DNA from 2 places in the Massilia putida genome. Region 1 is predicted to be linked to the other one. Evidence: riboswitches for the same ligand, from Rfam matches in the RefSeq annotation. Region 1 holds a riboswitch; the other holds the start of a gene.

What was found. Region 1 has a riboswitch for cobalamin ahead of BVG12_RS23415 (TonB-dependent receptor domain-containing protein). Riboswitches for the same ligand answer to the same signal wherever they lie in the genome.
Region 2: it holds a riboswitch for cobalamin, as region 1 does, so the genes downstream of both, BVG12_RS28015 (TonB-dependent receptor) here and BVG12_RS23415 (TonB-dependent receptor domain-containing protein) in region 1, are expected to answer to the same signal.

The regions. Positions count from the first base shown of each region.
Region 1 is NZ_CP019038.1:4,762,103-4,767,915, forward strand. Features, by position in the region: gene BVG12_RS23405 (ABC transporter ATP-binding protein) at 1-285, opposite strand, end outside; gene BVG12_RS23410 (FecCD family ABC transporter permease) at 285-1,307, opposite strand; gene BVG12_RS23415 (TonB-dependent receptor domain-containing protein) at 1,328-3,169, opposite strand; cobalamin riboswitch at 3,238-3,471, opposite strand; gene BVG12_RS23420 (histidine phosphatase family protein) at 3,466-3,999, opposite strand; gene BVG12_RS23425 (adenosylcobinamide-GDP ribazoletransferase) at 3,996-4,781, opposite strand; gene cobT (nicotinate-nucleotide--dimethylbenzimidazole phosphoribosyltransferase) at 4,781-5,813, opposite strand, start outside.
Region 2 is NZ_CP019038.1:5,787,899-5,793,711, forward strand. Features, by position in the region: gene BVG12_RS28005 (hypothetical protein) at 1-629, opposite strand, end outside; gene BVG12_RS28010 (M1 family metallopeptidase) at 626-2,761, opposite strand; cobalamin riboswitch at 2,808-3,032, shown strand; gene BVG12_RS28015 (TonB-dependent receptor) at 3,102-5,084, shown strand; gene BVG12_RS28020 (thiol:disulfide interchange protein DsbA/DsbL) at 5,305-5,813, shown strand, end outside.

The sequences.
Region 1 (5,813 bases):
GGTCTCCATCACGCTGTAGGCGAAGGCGTCGCTGCGCGCCTGCGGCAGGTAAGCCCGTTCGCGCGCCAGCGCTTCCAGCGGCCAATCTCCTAGCTGCCGTCCGTGCAGCTCGACGGTGCCGGCGTCGGGTGCGCGCAGGCCGGCCACGGTGCGCAGCAGCGTGCTCTTGCCGGCGCCGTTGCGGCCGATGATCGACCAGCATTCGCCGGCTTTTACGATCCAGTCGAGATCACGCACCAGCGTGCACCCGCCGGCCCGCAGTGCCAATTGTCGGGTCGCGATCATCATTTGTGCAGGCGGTGCAGCTGATAAAGGAAGACGGGCGCGCCGATCAGCGCCGTGATGGCGCCGACGGGCAGCTGCGTCGGCGCGACCACGGTGCGCGCGACGGTATCGCACAGCACGAGCAGGCTGCCGCCGCCCAGCACGGCGGCCGGCACCAGCACGCGGTGGTCCGGGCCGAACGCGAAGCGGCAGGCGTGCGGCACGATCAGGCCGACGAAGCCGATGGCCCCGCCGCTCGTCACGGCGCTGGCCGTCAGCACGGCCGACACGAAGAACAGACCCTTGCGCACGGCGCCGACGCGCACGCCCAGCGTGGCGGCGGCTTCCGCATGCAGCGCGAGCATGTTCATGGCGCGCGCACTGCGCAGCGCGTACGCGAGCGCCGCGCCCAGCACGAGCCAGGGCAGGATGCGCAGCGGCGCGCCGGCCAGGTCGCCGATCATCCAGAACACCATGCTGCGCAGCCGGCCTTCCGGCGCGATCGACAGCATCAGCGTGACGAGCGCCATGCTGGCCGACGCCATGATCACGCCGGTCAGCAGCAGCATCGACGTGCCGCCTTCCGCCGCGGCGCCACTGCGCATGTCGCGCCGCGCCAGCACATACAGCAGCAGCGCGACCGTTACCGCGCCGCCCATCGCCGCGACGTCGACGGTGGCGGCCGCGCACATCATCAACAGCGCGAACAGCGCGCCGACCGACGCGCCGGCCGAGATGCCGAGCACGTACGGATCGGCCAGCGGATTGCGCAGCAGCGCCTGCATCATGACGCCGGCCAGCGCGAGCGCGCCGCCGGTGACGAAGGCCATCAGCGCGCGGCCGGCGCGCAGCTCGACGAGCGATGCGGCCAGCGATTCCGGCCGACCGCGCAGCACCTGCGCCACCGCGTCCGGCAGGTCGGACGGCGCGACGGCGATCGATCCGGTCATGCCGGCGATGAGCAGGCAGGCGATCGCAACGCACAGCAGCGCTGCGATGATCGGAACGGCGCGCTGGCGCAGGGGCGGTGGAACAGGTTGCATGGCTCGTCGGTACATGGTGTTTAGCGGAGACCGTAGCGGATGCCCGCGAACCAGGTGCGCCCGGCCGTGCCGTAGTTGCGCGCCAGCTCGTAGTGCTTGTCGGCCGCGTTGTCGACGCGGACCAGCAGCGACCAGTCGCGCGTCATGTGCCAGGTAGTGTACAGGTTCAGCAAACCGTAGCCGCCAAGGACGTTCTTGTTCGCGGCGTCGTCGAAGCGGCGGCCGGACGCCTGCAGCTCGACGCCGGCGTCCACCTGGCCCAGGTTGTAGTCGGCAGTGACGCTGGCATGGCGGCGCGCGCGGCGGGCCAGCTGCTTGCCCGTCGTCTCGTCGCGCGGATCCTGCAGGTCGGCGCTGGCGCGCAGATCGAGGTTGCCGAGGCGCGTGTCCGCGGCCAGGGTCAAGCCCTCCAGCAGCGCGTGATTGACGTTATAGGCGCAGCTGCCGGTGCGGGTCGGGCATGGGGTGACGGTCACGATCATGTCGGTCAGGCGGTTGCGGTAGTAATTCGCCTGCAGGTCGACGCCGGCCACGCGATACTGCACGCCCGCTTCCGCGTTGCGGCCCCGTTCCGGCTGATTCGATACCAGCCCGTAGCCCGGATAGAACAGTTCGTTGAACGTGGGCGCGCGGAAGCTCGTACCGAAGCTGGCCGTGGCGCGCAGGTCCTTCGTGAACTCGTAGCCGTAGCCGGCGGCGCCCGTCGTCTTCGACCCGTATTCGGAACGGTCGTTGCGCGCGCTGATGTCCAGCAGGTGGCTGCCGCGGCGCAGGTCGTACGCGGCCGCGACGGCATTCGTGATGCGCGTGCGGTTGACCTCCTTGACGGAGCTGGACAGGACCTGCTCCTTGCGGTGGCCGGCCAGCACCTGCAGCGTGTCGCCGTTCAGGTCGAACGTGTTCTGCCACGTGAACTCGTCCTGGCGCGTGTTTAGCTGGGCGTTGCCGGACGGCGCCGTGCTCGTGAAGCTCCCCAGTTTATCTTCCGAGCGCGCCACCTGGACGCTGCTGCGCCACATGGGGAGGATGCGGTCGTTCAGGAACACGGCATAGCTGTCGACTTCCTGGATGTTGTGGGCGTCGAAGGCCGAGCTGCCGTTGTCGTATTGCGCATTCAACCGGCTCTGCAGGAATTGCGCCCCGATCTCGTGGCCCTCCGCCAGGCGCAGCGCGACGCGGCCATTGACGCTGTTGCGCGTGTAGCCGTCGTCGTCGCCGTTGTAGCCGAACGCGCCGGGACGCGTGGCCGAGAAGCCGTCCGATTCTTCGTGCGCACCGGAAAGCGCATACGTCACGCTGTGCTCACCGCCCGTCGAGCCGCGCACGCTGGCGTCGTACTGGTTCGTGCCATACGTGCCGCCGCCCGCGCCGGCGCTGAAGGCGGGACGGCCTGCGCTCTTTTTCGTGAAGATCTGCACGACGCCGCCGATGGCGTCCGCGCCGTACAGGGAGCTCAGGGGACCGTAGACGATCTCGATGTGGTCGACGGACGACAGCGGAATCGCGTTCCAGGCGGCCGCGCCGGTGGTCGCGGAACCGATGCGCACGCCGTCGACGAGCACGACGACCTGATTGCTGTTGGCGCCGCGCAGGAAGACGGAGGTGTTGGTGCCGGCGCCGCCGTTGCGTGCGATTTCGATGCCGCGCTGGCGGCGCAGCACGTCGGCGACGGAACCCGCGCCGGCGCGGGCGATTTCCTCGCTGCTGATGACGACGGTGTCGGGGATTACCTCATCGGCGCGTTGCGGCGTGCGGTTGGCGGTGACGACCACGGTATCGGGAACGGGGGCGGCGTGGACGGAAGTGGAAGCGGCAAGGACGAGCGAAAGCGCGGCGGCCTGCCGGGAAACGGAAACTGACATGATGTGTTCGTAATGGGCAACCGGCCGACGTCCCCGTCAGCCAGGTGAACAGAAGCGCGTGACGAATCGCGCGCTTCCACCTTTTGGCCGGTATCCGGGCTGGCAAGTATGGCCGTCCGACCTTCCCATGCGGATGCACAGTGGTATGTGGAGACGGTTGCCGCGCGTGCGTCGAACGCGGGCGGCACTTGCTTACCGTTGCGGGGGCAGCACACGTTGGCGCTTGTTCGTAAAGCGCTTCGTGTTTCCCGTTTAACTGCGCCCGAGAGACGGGCGCGAGCACCAAAACGCAGACATTATACGCCCAGCACGACGAGTTGCCCGTAGTCGATGCGATGCGGCGTCTGCGCCGCCTGCAGCGCGGCCTGTTCGAGCGGCGTCCCGTCGTGCAGCGCTGTCAGCAGGCGGATGGTGCCGGCGTGGCAGACGATCAGCGCGGACGGTTGCCGCAGGTCGTCGACGAACGACTGCACGCGGCGCGCGACGTCGAGCACGTTCTCCGCGCCGCCGGGGCGGTAGTGGAGGAGATCGGCGGCCCAGGCGTCGACGTCGCTGCGCGGGATCGCGGACCACGGACGCAGTTCCCACGCGCCGAAATCCATCTCGGCCAGGCGCGCATCGAGCGTCACGCGGCCCGGGGCCAGGCGTTCGGCCAGCAGGGCACAGCGTTGCAACGGGCTTGCGTAGACGGGCAGGTGAGGTATGTCTTGCTTCGCCAGCGCCGCGTGCACGCGGGCGAGTTCCGCGTCAGGCACCGGGACGTCGCTGGCGCCATAACACAGGCCAGGTGCCACGTCCGGTCGCGGATGGCGCACCAGGTACAGCGTCATGCCGCAGTCCAGGCGGCGTGGCCGAGCGTGGCGAGCACGGCGACGTAGGCCAGCGCTTCCGCCAGTTGCTGCACGGCGCCGAGGCAGTCGCCCGTGTAGCCGCCGAGGCGGCGCACGAAGAGGCGGCCCAGCCACAGCGCGGCGGCTGTCGACGCAAGCACCGCGGCCAGCATCGCGGCCGGGGTGATCCAGCCGGCGGCGAGCATGCACGCGGCCGGCACCGCGCACGTGAGCGCCGCGATCGCGAATTCGTGATTCGTCATCTGCTGCGCCAGCGGCTTGGCCTTGCCCTCGCCGCGCACATAGTCCAGTTTCCAGATCAGCGCCGTCGCGGCGAGACGCGAGACAGGATGCGCGACGAACAGCGCAGCCACGGCCACGCGCGGCGGCAGCAGCGCCAGCGCGGACAGCTTGGTCGCGAGCATGCATACGATGCCGATCGCGCCGTAGGCACCGACGCGCGAATCCTTCATGATCTCGAGCGCCCGCTCCTTCGTCATGCCGCCGCCCAGGCCGTCGCACGTGTCGGCAAAGCCGTCTTCGTGAAAGGCGCCCGTGATATAGATCGACGTCGCGGTCGACAACACCGCCGCCATGGGCGCGGGCAGTACGTGCGCGGCCGCGTAATAGATGCCGGCCGCGATCGCCGCGACCACGCAGCCAACGAGCGGGAAGTAGCGCGACGCGTGCTGCAGCCAGCTGGCTTCGAAGCCGACCCAGGCCGGGACCGGCAGCCGCGTGAAGAACTGCAGGGCGATGAAGAACAGTCTGATTTGATGCATCAAGCCGACTTTTCGCTGACGCTGGCCGACTCGAACGTGGCCATCTCGTTCAGGAAGTTTACGGCCGCGTGCAGCAGCGGCAGGGCCAGCGCGGCGCCCGTGCCTTCGCCCAGGCGCAGATTCAGCTGCAGCAGCGGCTCGGCGCCGAGCGCGTCGAGCATGCGGCGGTGACCGGATTCGTCGGAACAGTGCGCGAACACGCAGTAATCCAGAATCGCGGGCTCGATACCCACCGCCACCAGCAGGGCGCTCGTCACGATGAATCCGTCGATCAGCAGCACCTTGCGCAGCGCGGCCGCCTTGAGCATGGCGCCGGCCATCATCGCGATCTCGAAGCCGCCGAACGTGGCCAGCACCGCAAGGGTATCGTCGACGCCGGCGTGGTGCAGCGCGGCTGCTTCGATCACGCGCCGTTTGCGCAGTACGCCTTCCGGCGACAGGCCCGTGCCGGCGCCGACGCACTCGGCGACGGGGATGCCGGTCAGCTTGTGCATCAGGCTTGCTGCCGCCGTCGTGTTCCCGATGCCCATCTCGCCGAAGCCGACGACGTTGCCGGGCAGGTTGGCCGCGAGGGCGGCGCCGTGTTCCAGCGCGGCCGCGCACTGCTCGGGCGTCATCGCCGGCTCGAGCGCGAAGTTGCGCGTGCCGTACGCCACCTTGCGGTCGATGAGACCCGCGCGGACGCCGAAATCGTGATTGACGCCGGCATCCACCACATGCAGATCGATATCGTTCTGGCGCGCGAACACATTGATGGCGGCGCCCTGGGCCAGGAAGTTTTCGACCATCTGCCACGTGACGTCCTGGGGATAGGCGGACACGCCTTCCGCGACGATGCCGTGGTCGCCCGCAAACACAAGGATGGCCGGCTGCCGGATCGTGGGCGCGACGGTCTCCTGGATCAGGCCAAGGCGGTTGGCCAGCCGTTCGAGCGCGCCGAGACTGCCGAGCGGTTTTGTTTTGTTATTGATGGCGGCAGACAACAGCGAGGTGAGATCGGGATTGGCCGTGGGGGCGATGTGCGGGAGGCGC
Region 2 (5,813 bases), 1.0 Mb from region 1:
GCCAGCACGGCGCGGCCGACATCGACCGTCGCGTGGGCCAGCAGGAGCAGCACGGCCGTGGCGAGCATGGCCAGGTGCGCGGCGCGCTCGGCGTCGGTTTCCAGCAGGGCCGTCTCGGCAGCCTGGCCGGCCAGCCGGTACGCGCCGGCGCCCAGCAGTCCGGCGACGCCGAGTGGCACGCTCGACCACACGAGCATGCGCGCCAGGCGCGGATACTCCTGCGCGCCTGCGGCCAGCAGCGCGCCCATGCCCAGGCGCTGCGGTGCGCGGCTCGCAGCGATCACCATCCCGGACAGCAGCGGCGACAACAGCAGCGTCGACGCGAGCGCGACGAGGCCGCCCTCGCTCAATGCCGGCCCATGGTGCTCGCGCGCGGTGCCCACGATGTCGGCGAACGCGATCATGTCGAGGCGCTCGGCGAGGCGGCCCGCATACACCGAATGATCGAGGCTGGCGGACAGCAGCTCCCACACCGGCAGCGTGGCGACGACGGTAGGCAGCAGCAGGAGGAGGGCCCACCACAGCAGCAGGCGCCATTGCAGCGCGCCCCGCGCCGTGCGCAGCGCGGCGCCCGCGCCGGCGTCGTGCGGCGTCAGGGAACGGGATGCCAACGTCGATTCGGTCGTCATAGGGTCGCGATCAGGGCCAGGAGATAGTCGACGACGGCGGCGAATTCGAAGCCCCAGCGGCGCGACGCGCGCGCGTCCGGTTCGAGGGTGCGGCTGTCGTCGAGCTTGTTCACGTCGAGGTAGTGCAGGCGCTGCGGGTCCAGTTCGGCCGACACGGCCCGCGCGGACTTCGTCCACACGAAACGGTGCCAGCGTTCGTCGGCGTCCCAGTGCGCGGTCTCGCTGCTGCCGTCGGCGAATGTCACGAGCAGCGTCTGCGGGACCGGAGCGCCGAGGCGGCGCATGGTCACCTCCGTGCGGTACGGGTACGGCCCCGTGCCGTCCGGCGCGTGCGGATGCGCTTTTCGCCACTGCGTGCGGGCGGCGTCGATGCGCTTGTCGACATCGGCCTGTTTGTCGTGCATGCCGGGCAGGGGCAGCTGCTCGGTGCTCGAGAGATCGCCGATGCGGTCGTCGACGCGGGTGACCGCGTAGACCTGGCGCGCGAACGCGTCCTCGATGACGGCGCGCCGGCCCGTTACCTCGGCCAGCGTCTCGGCCAGGTCCGCGACGCTCGGGTGGCGGAATTTCCAGCGCCGGTAGTATTCCTTGAACGCGCGCTCCATCGGCGCCTTGCCGATGCGCGCTTCCAGGTCGCGCATCAGGATCGCGGTACGCGTGTAGACGGGACCGATGTCTTGCAGGCGGGACCACGCGTTGGCGCCGGGCGGATCGGCCGGGTCGTTGCGCGGCGTGGCCGTGCGTTCGGCGTCGAAGGTCGGATAGCCGGGCGCGAAGCCGAGGCGGGCCAGCAGCGGCGTCGCGATGAACGCCAGCTGGCCCTGGTCGCGCATCATGCGGTTGTCCCAGTATTCGTTCAGGCCCTCGTCCAGCATCGGCTCTTCGAATTCGTTCGACGCGAGCAGGCCATAAAAATAGCCGTGGCCGAATTCGTGGATCGTGACGAAGGCCAGCGCGAACTGGTTCGCCGTGCGCGCATCGACCGTCCGATAGGCTTCGGCCGTGAAGAACGTCGGGTATTCCATGCCGCCCGCTTCCTCCGCGTTGTAGGGCGGGATCACGACGGTCAGCGTCTTGTACGGGTAGGGGCCCAGCGTGTTCGAGAAATACGTCAGCGATTCCTTCGCCGTCTTCAGCGCGGGCGCCGCGCTGGCGGCGAATTCGGGCGGGTACAGCACCGTCACCGTCACGGGCGGGCTGCCCGGGCCGGTCCACGTGTCGACGAGGGGCTTCGCCGTCTGGCTGTCGGCGGTCCAGGCGAAGTCGTGGACGTCGCCCTGCACGAAGCGCCACGTGCGCAGGCCGCCCTTGTCGACGGGGGCGCCTTGCGGCTCGCCCGTCGCGCCCACCGTGTAGCCGCGCGGGACGGTCAACTTGACGTCGTAGCTGCCGAAGTCCGCGTAGAACTCGGAATTCATGTGGAATTCGTGCACGTTCCAGCGCGGCGCTTGTGCCCCGCGTTCGCCCGGCAGTTCCAGCACGCCGATCTTGGGGAACCATTGGGCGACGAGGTGGAAGGTGCCGAAGTATCCCGTGCGCGCGACGACGCGCGGCAGCTGCGTGAGGAAGTCGATGTCGAACGTGGTCGATTGGCCCGGCGCGACGGCCTGCGGCAGGTCGAAACGCACCACCGTGTGGTCCGTCGCGGGGCCGTTGTCGGGATGGACGAAGGTCCACGGCACATTCGCGCCGCCCTGTGCGACGCGGCTCAGGGCGATGTGGCCCCATGCGTCCTTGATGTCGACGCCGGAGCGGAAGGTGCCGTCGCGCTCGCGCCGCTCCGTGAAGAACGTGCTGCCCGCGCTCTCGAACGCATTCATGTACAGGTGCAGGTAGACGCTCTTCACGGCGACCTTGCTGCGGTTGCGCCATGTGAGCCGTTCGCGGCCCGCGACCGTGTGCTTGACGGGATCGAGCGTGGCGTCGATGTCGTAATGGACGACGCGGTCGGACAAGGTCGGCTCGCGGCCCGTGCGCGGGCCGCCCCAGGCGTCCGGGCTGCTGGGCACGCGCACGGCGGCGGCGTCGGGTGCGGCGAGGGCGATGCCGTCGGACGCCGGCGCGGCGCGCACTGTGCCCGTCAGCAGCAGGGCGGCGGCGATGGCGAAGCGGACACTGAAACGAGGATGCATGCGAGCCCCCTGGCGTGGCTGTAATTTTTGTGCCCACACTATACAGGTTATAATCCCCAGGTTTGGTGCCCGCACGCGCGTCTGCGCGTGCAGTTAAACGGGAAACACGAAGCGCGCGCCTCCGGCGGGTCGCCAACGTGTGCTGCCCCCGCAACGGTAAACAAGCGTCGCCGCATCGGCGACAGGCCGCCCCGATAACCACTGTGCTTGCATAGGAAGGTGGGACGGTCCGTCTTGGAGCCCGGAGACCGGCCAGACAGGGGAAGCCGGTGTCAAACCGCGCTTTTGTGTACGCCGGCGTGCGGGGACGCTTGCCGGCCAAACGAAGATTGAACATCCAATGAATTCTGCCGCCTCCACCCGCGGCGCGCCGGCCGTCAAGCCGATCGCGCTGGCCTGCGCCGTATCCCTGTCCCTGTTTGCCGGCGCCGTTCGCGCCCAGGACGACATCCCGTCGACCGTCGTCATCACCGGTTCCCGTTTTCCCAGTGTCGAAAGCCTGCGTCCGATCGGCGCCACCGTCATCACCCAGGACGACATCCGCCGCGCCGGCGTCAATGACGTGAACAGCGCGATCCGCAAGGTCGGCGGCGTGTTCGGCCGCCAGAGCCTCGATTCGTCGCCCGACTTCGCGCTCGACCTGCGCGGCTTCGGCACCAACAGCGCGCAGAACATGGTGATCATGGTCGACGGCGTGCGCCTGAACGAGAACGAGCTGGCGAACACCGTACTGTCGACGATCCCGATCGACACGGTCGAGCGCATCGAGATCACCCGCGGCGGCGCCAGCGTGCTGTACGGCGAAGGCGCGACCGGAGGCGTCATCCAGATCACCACGCGCCGCGCCGTCGCCGCCGGCATGCACGGTTCCGTGTTTGCGGAAGGCGGTTCGTTCCACGAGCACGACGTGCGTGCGCAGCTGTCGCAGACCGCTGGCGACATCAGTGCCGACATCGCCGTCGCGCGCCAGGGCAGCAACAACTACCGCCGGAACAGCGACTTCGACCAGACGACGGCCTCGCTCAACCTGCAGACCCGCTTCACGGGCGGGCGCGCCGGCATCCACGTCGAGAGCGCGCGCCAGGAGACGCGCCTTCCCGGTTCGCTCACGCTGGCGCAGTTCGACGCCGACCCGCGCCAGGCCTCGACCCCGCAGGACTTCGGCTCGCTGAACACCGACCGCGCGAACGTCTTCGCCGAGTACCGCCTGGGCGCGGTCGACCTGGCGGCCGACCTGTCGCACCGCGAGCGCAACCTGCGGTCGAACTACCTGTCCTTCGGCTCGGCCAATGCGTACGACGGCCGCCAGGACCAGTTCTCGCCGCGTGCCCGCTGGCTGTCCGACGTCGGCGGCATGCTCAACGAACTGGTGGGCGGCCTGGACGTCACGCGCTGGAAGCGCAAGACGACGGCATCGTACTCGAACGCCGATGCGAGCCAGTCGTCGAAAGCGGTATACCTGCGCGACGAGCTGCGCTTCGATCCGGCCCACGACGGCCGCGTCGCCCTCGGCGCGCGCCACGAGAACTTCGACAAGGACGTCGTGGACGCCGTGGCCCACGTCGCGCCGGAAGACCGCTCGCAATCGCAGAACGCGTGGGAAGCGCAGGCCAGCTACCGCGTCCATCCGCTCGTCGAGGTGTTCGCCAAGGCGGGACAGAGCTACCGTGTGGCGAACGTGGACGAGAACGGCTACCGCACCAGCATCGACATCCTGAAGGCGCAGACGTCGCACGACCTGGAATTCGGCACGACCTTGCGCCACGCGCCGGGCGACGACAGCCGTACGTTGACGGCGCGCGTGTTCCGTCATCGCCTGAACAACGAGATCTTCTTCGATCCGACCGCGAACGGCGGCTGGGGTGCGAACACGAACCTCGACCCGACCGAGCGCAAGGGCTTCGAGATCGATGCCGAAGCGCAGCTGGCGGCCGGCTGGCGGGCGGCAGCGCACGTGCAGCACGTGCTGGCCCGCTTCACGGACGGCCCGAACACCGGCCGCGAACTGGTGCTGGTGCCGAAGAACGTGGTGACCGCGCGCCTGGCCTGGGCACCGGGCAATGGCCAGTCGGCCGACGTGGGCGCGCAATGGGTCGACAGCCAGCGCTACGGCAACGACTTCAGCAACAGCTGCGGCGCGCGCATGCCGTCCTACACGACGCTCGACGCGCGTTACGCCGTCAAGTTCGGCGCGTGGGAAGTCGCCGCGACGGGGCTGAACCTGGCGGACCGCCACTACTTCAGCAATGCGTTCGGCTGCAAATCGGGCATCTATCCGAGCGATGGGCGCCAGCTGAAACTGTCGGCACGGTACGACTTTTAAGTCGCAGCTCGCTCCGCCGTCACCGCCGCGAAAGCGGGGATCCATACTGAACAGATCGAAGTGGCTCAGCATGGATGCCCGCTTGCGCGGGAATGACGTGTCAGCGGCATCTGTTGGTTACGACGGTAGCCAATTGCAATAAATAAGCCAGGGCTAAGGCTGGCGAACGAAAAAGTGGTAATCTCGCGATCGTTCGCTTAACCAATCTAGAAGGAAAATTATGCGTTCCCTGCGTTTTGCCCTGCTCGCTACCGCGCTTGCCGCCAGCACCGCTTTCGCTTCGCCGACCGACCCGAAGAGCGGCGTCGAGTACGTGACGCTCGCTCAGCCGCAGCCGGTGCAGGCCACGGGCAAGAAGGTCGAGGTGATCGAGTTCTTCATGTACCACTGCCCGCACTGCAACGCGCTGGAACCGCAGCTCGAACAGTGGGTCAAAAAACAGGGCGGCAACATCCAGTTCAAGCGCGTCCACCTGCCGTTCTCCGGCCCCAACGATCCGGAAGCGCACCTGTACCTCACGCTGGAAGCGATGGGCAAGGCCGAGGAATTCCAGAGCAAGGTGTTCAAGGCCTGGCACGTGGATCACCAGCGCCTGAACACGGACGCCGCGATCATCGATTGGGTGGCCAAGAACGGAATCGACCGCAACAAGTTCCTGGAAGTGTGGAACTCGTTCGGCGTGATGACCAAGCTGCACCGCCTGCCGCAGATCACGACCGATTACAAGGT